DNA from 2 places in the Bartonella sp. B10 genome. Region 2 is predicted to be linked to the other one. Evidence: predicted binding sites of a transcription regulator. Region 2 holds the regulator's gene; the other holds the start of a gene.
What was found. The regulator HrcA, encoded in region 2, represses chaperone genes, less so after heat shock. The targets are predictions, from matches to a motif close to GTTAGCACTCNCNNNNNGNGAGTGCTAAC.

Region 1 (3,135 bases), 320 kb from region 2:
ATGTTACACTGGTATGATTACCAAAGACTTGGCATGCAACCATGGTCATGGCTTCACATTGTGTAGGGTTTACTTTCCCTGGCATAATGGAAGATCCTGGTTCATTTTCTGGGAGGGTAAGTTCACCCAAGCCTGAGCGTGGCCCTGATCCCAAAAATCGAATGTCATTGGCAATTTTAAAAAGATCTGCTGCTAATGCATTCAAGCTTCCATGAAAATGCGCAAGCGCTCCATGATGCGCAAGCGCTTCAAATTTATTGCTGGCAGTTTTGAAAGCTATCCCGGTAAGATTGCTTATTGTTTCAGCAAATGCAACATCAAATCCCTGCGGTGCATTAAGACCTGTTCCAACGGCTGTACCTCCTTGAGCCAGCATCTGAACATCAATAAGAGCTGCTTCAATACGTTGGCGATTGGCTTCTAATGCTGCTCGATATCCTGAAAATTCTTGCCCTAAGGTTAGAGGTGTTGCATCCTGAGTATGGGTGCGTCCAATTTTGATGATATCAGCAAATTCTTCTTCTTTTCTTTTTAAAGTAGTAATAAGAGTTTCAAGAATTGGAAATAAGTGTTGGCGTGTTTGTAGTGTGGTGGCAATGTGAAGCGCTGTGGGGAAGGAATCATTTGATGATTGGCTCATATTGACGTGATCATTAGGGTGAACAGGTGCTTTACTGCCTAACTTACCTCCCAATAGCAGGTTAGCATGGTTTGCGATTACTTCATTGACGTTCATATTGCTTTGTGTACCAGAACCTGTCTGCCAGACAGAAAGTGGAAAATGCGTATCGAATGTACCGGAGAGTACTTCATCGGCAGCAGTAATGATTGCTTTTCCAATGTTTTGTGGGAGTTTCCCTTTGTCCATATTTACAATTGCTGCGGCTTTTTTAATAAGGCTTAAGGCATAGATGATGGTGAGAGGTTGTTTTTCTGTGCCAATATTAAAATTATGTAGAGAACGTTCAGTTTGTGCTCCCCAATAGCGGTCTTGACGTACTGAAATCGTTCCAAAGCTATCAGTTTCCTGACGTGTTTCTACCATGGTAAAATCCTTTTATGTTTACTGATTAATAAAAAAGTAGATAACGCAAAATAGAAAAAAGAGGCAAGACTTTGAAGTCTTTTTAATATAAATTATTTTACGAAGAATTCTTGACATTGGAGGGCAGCGATTTTATATCTTGGATGTTATTAGCACTCGTGCCTGATGAGTGCTAATAGGGACTTAAAGATTAATTTAGTTTATTAAGTTTTAAGGATTTTAAACATGGCTAACATACAATTCCGCCCACTTCACGACCGTGTCGTTGTTCGTCGGGTTGAATCTGAAAATAAAACTGCGGGTGGGATCATTATTCCAGATACAGCTAAAGAAAAACCTCAAGAAGGTGAGGTTCTTGCTGTTGGTAATGGTGCTCTCGATGACAACGGAAAGCGTGTGCCTTTAGAGGTTAAAACAGGAGACCGTATCTTATTTGGAAAATGGTCTGGAACCGAAGTAAAGATCAATGGTGAAGACCTCTTAATCATGAAAGAATCTGACATTATGGGAATTATGGGGTAATTCAGCCTCTTAATTCTTTCATGTTGTACTAGTTGAAGACAATTTCAAGGAGAAATTAAATGGCTGCTAAAGAAGTCAAGTTTGGCCGTGAAGCGCGTGAGCGTTTATTGCGTGGCGTTGATATCCTTGCTAACGCTGTTAAGGTAACACTCGGCCCTAAAGGTCGTAATGTGGTAATTGATAAATCGTTTGGTGCACCTCGCATCACAAAAGATGGTGTATCGGTTGCAAAAGAAATCGAACTGGAAGATAAGTTCGAAAATATGGGAGCGCAGATGCTGCGTGAGGTTGCTTCCAAAACTAATGATATTGCTGGTGATGGAACAACAACTGCTACCGTTTTAGGGCAGGCTATTGTCCAAGAAGGTGTAAAAGCTGTTGCTGCAGGCATGAACCCAATGGATCTTAAACGTGGGATTGATGCTGCTGTTGAAGAAGTGGTGGCAAATCTTTTCAAAAAAGCAAAAAAAATTCAAACTTCAGCAGAAATCGCACAGGTGGGAACAATTTCCGCTAATGGTGCTGCAGAAATTGGAAAAATGATTGCTGATGCCATGGAAAAAGTTGGTAATGAAGGTGTCATTACCGTGGAAGAAGCAAAAACTGCTGAAACAGAATTAGAAGTTGTTGAAGGAATGCAGTTCGACCGTGGGTATCTTTCACCTTATTTTGTCACAAATGCTGATAAAATGGTGGCTGATCTTGATGATCCTTACATTCTTATTCACGAAAAGAAATTGTCTAATCTGCAATCTCTACTTCCTGTTCTTGAAGCTGTTGTTCAGTCTGGAAAACCACTGCTCATTATTGCTGAAGATGTGGAAGGTGAAGCTTTGGCAACGCTCGTTGTCAACAAGTTGCGCGGTGGTTTAAAAATTGCTGCTGTGAAAGCTCCAGGATTTGGTGATCGTCGTAAAGCAATGCTTGAGGATATTGCAATCTTAACATCTGGTCAGGTTATTTCAGAAGATGTTGGTATTAAATTGGAAAATGTCACTTTGGATATGCTTGGTCGTGCGAAGAAAGTGAATATTTCTAAAGAAAACACAACAATTATTGATGGAGCTGGACAAAAAGCTGAAATTAATGCACGTGTAAACCAAATTAAGCTCCAGATCGAAGAAACAACTTCTGACTATGATCGTGAAAAATTGCAAGAAAGACTTGCTAAACTCGCTGGTGGTGTTGCTGTTATTCGTGTTGGTGGTGCAACAGAAGTTGAAGTTAAAGAAAAGAAAGATCGTGTTGATGATGCCTTGAATGCAACACGTGCTGCTGTAGAAGAAGGCATTGTGGCTGGCGGTGGAACCGCGTTGTTACGTGCTGCAAATGCTTTGACTGTTAAAGGAAGCAACCCTGATCAAGAAGCTGGTATCAGCATTGTTCGCCGTGCGCTTCAGGCACCAGCACGTCAGATTGCAACAAATGCAGGTGAAGAAGCAGCGATTATTGTTGGCAAGGTACTTGAAAATAATTCAGACACATTTGGTTACAATACTGCAACTGGTCAATTTGGTGATTTGATTTCTTTGGGAATTGTTGATCCGGTGAAGGTTGTTCGTTCTGCT
Region 2 (3,135 bases):
CGCCCAATCAGCTGTATAAACACCTGGTGCGCCGCCTAAAGCATCTATTTCCATTCCAGAATCATCAGAGAGAGCAGGAAGTCCTGCATTTTTTGCAGCTGCAAAAGCTTTAATATAAGCATTTTCTTCAAATGTTGTTCCTGTTTCCTCAGGTTCACACAAACCAAGTTCTTGTGCTGATTGTATTATTAAACCAAAGGGAGCGATCAATGTGGTAATTTCATGCAATTTATTAGCATTATGTGTGGCAATTATAAGTTTTTTAATTGCTATACTTCTCATATATATCTCTCCAGAAATGAAGGGGATAGCTATTTACTGTGTTTAAAACTGGATTAAATGATCACATGATATGAGTCTTGCTATATTTTACAAGGTATTATCTTCCCGTTTATTCGTTGATAGTTTATTTAAATGAGCTTTCTTGTATTCAACGAGGATAATAATTGAAAAATGCATAGAAATGCCTTTTTTTGATGATAGTATTTTTTATAATCAGTATGTGATATTCTTCTGTATTGCTTTATACTATTTGACCAGATCCTTAGCAAAACTTATATAAGAAGAAAGTGTTTTTAAGTAGTGAAACAATTGTGATGAAGCATAAGTCTATTGATGATGAACTAAAATGCCTTGATGAACGTTCACGTGATGTTTTTCGTCATATCGTTGAAGCTTACCTTAATGATGGTGAGCCTGTGGGCTCAAGAAATCTTTCGCGACTTTTGCAAAAAGCATTATCACCTGCAACGGTTCGTAATGTTATGAGTGATCTCGAACATCTTGGTTTAATTTATGCACCTCATGTATCTGCAGGGAGAATGCCGACGCAATCAGGTTTACGGTTTTTTGTTGATGCATTTATGGAAGCAGGTGATTTGCCAATTGAGGAGCGCGAAAGTATTGAAACTCAAGTTAAAGAAGCAGGTCATGCACAATCAATTGAACATTTTCTTGTTCAAGCTAGTCAAGTTCTTTCAGATCTTTCGCGTGGAGCAGGGTTAGTTTTAGCAACGAAACATGAAGGAACTTTAAAACATATTGAGTTTGTACGACTTGATGGAGAGCATGCTCTTGCAGTTTTAGTAACACAACAGGGTGAAGTTGAAAATCGTATTGTTCGTTTACCGGAAGGTGTTACCCATGCACAATTAGCAGAGGCGACAAATTTTCTTAATGCCCATATTCAGGGACGTACATTAAGTGAAGCTAAAGAAGAAATTGCACGTTTGTGCTCAGAAACGCGGGCTGCTCTTGATCATTTATCTCATCGTCTTGTTGAGACTGGATTAGCTCTTTGGGGAGGAGAAGATGCTAATCATAAAATACACCTTATTGTTCGTGGTCGGAGTAATCTGCTTGAAGATGTAAAGGCAGAAGAAGATTTAGAACGTTTAAGGCATTTGTTCGATGATCTTGAAACTCGTGAAAGTATGGCGCAGTTGCTTGATTTAGCAGATTCAGGTTCAGGGGTTCGTATTTTTATTGGTTCAGAAAATAAATTGTTCTCGCTTTCTGGTTCTTCTTTGGTTGTGGCTCCTTATTGTGATTCACAGCAAAGAGTCATTGGTGCTTTAGGGGTTATTGGTCCAAAACGGCTTAATTATGCAAGGATTGTTCCTATGGTTGATTATACGGCTCAACTCGTATCGCAGCTGTTGCGATAGATTGCGCCAAAATAATTCATAACAATAGAGTACTTTTATTGCAAATGCACATTGTGTTAAGATATGAAAATATCTCTTGATTTTTGTCTGTAAAATTTCGATATCGATGATAACAAATCTTATGAAGGAATGGAGTTTTTATGTCTGATGAAAAAAACAAATTTACTGATACTTCATTTGAAAATTGCGATTTAGAGGATTCTGCTGATCGTGATGCTTTTATACAAGATGCAGATGAATTTTTAAAAATGCATAAAGAAGAAGCTCATGCAGATGTTAAAGAGGAAGAGAGCGCTACTGATTCATTGGTTACTTTACAAGATGAAAATAAAGAACTGAGAGATCAGATTTTACGCCTTGCTGCAGATATGGAAAATTTGCGGCGTCGTACTGCGCGTGATGTGGCTGACGCAAAAGCTTATTCTATTGCCAATTTTGCACGCGATATGTTATCTGTTTCTGATAACCTAAATCGTGCTTTGGAGGCTATTCCAGAAGGTGCTCGAGAAAGCGATGCTGGTTTAAAAACATTAGCTGAAGGTGTTGAAATGACCGAGCGTGCAATGATAGCAGCGTTAGAGCGTCATGGCGTAAAAAAAATTCATCCAGAAGGGCAAAAATTTGATCCTCACTTTCATCAAGCTATGTTTGAAATTCCTAATGCTGATGTTCCGGATAATACTGTCCAGCAAGTTGTTCAGGCAGGTTATATTATCGGTGAACGTGTTTTACGTCCTGCGATAGTTGGTGTAGCTAAAGGAGGAGCGAAGGAAGCTTCTATCGAGTCTGATACATCACAAACACATCAGTAATAATACGCTCAGTGCAAAAACAAGGCATTGCGCGTAATCTCATGTTTTGAAGTATCTTCTTAGGGAAATGCTACAAATGGTATTAAAATTCTCTTTTATGCTTTTAGTGCCCAACTTCCTTTTACAATATAAGGATTATCGTTCATAGGGGATGGTGATAAAAATAACACAAAATGGTTGATTTCAAAAGGGGGAAGTAAAAAATTACTCCGAGAAGATAGATAAGTAGATAGATCATTAGGTTTGATATCAAGTAATCGTGCGATAGTTATATGTGGAGTGAATGGTCTTTTATCCGGAGTCAATCTTAAGTAGTTCTGAATATATTGCATCTGTTTTTGTAAAAGGTTAAGGATTTCACAAAATTTAATGCGAATAATGAGAGAATGAGGAGCATCTTTTGAACCAAAAATTTCAAAGTCGTGAGTATGTAATGTAAAAGGGGGAAGCTTTATTGTGTCAAAAGCATGCATAAGCTTCCTTGCTGTAGAATCTTCAATTTCACCAAAAAAAGACAAAGTAATGTGAAAATTTCGTGGGTTGATCCATTGTGCTTTTGGCAAGCCGTTTTGCAACGACACGAGTTTTTTCGTTATGTTTTGGGGAATTTGAAGAGCACTAAACAAACGTGGCATGATACCTCCTTATGGTTGAAA

Region 1: groES (co-chaperone GroES) is a predicted target of HrcA. The motif match lies at 1,194-1,222, and genes of this name have one in related genera.

The regions. Positions count from the first base shown of each region.
Region 1 covers NZ_CP200030.1:1,083,568-1,086,702, forward strand. Annotated here, with positions in the region: gene fumC (class II fumarate hydratase) at 1-1,045, opposite strand, end outside; gene groES (co-chaperone GroES) at 1,271-1,567, shown strand; gene groL (chaperonin GroEL) at 1,627-3,135, shown strand, end outside.
Region 2 covers NZ_CP200030.1:761,504-764,638, reverse strand. Annotated here, with positions in the region: gene rdgB (RdgB/HAM1 family non-canonical purine NTP pyrophosphatase) at 1-282, opposite strand, end outside; gene hrcA (heat-inducible transcriptional repressor HrcA) at 597-1,667, shown strand; gene grpE (nucleotide exchange factor GrpE) at 1,808-2,479, shown strand; gene thpR (RNA 2',3'-cyclic phosphodiesterase) at 2,575-3,114, opposite strand.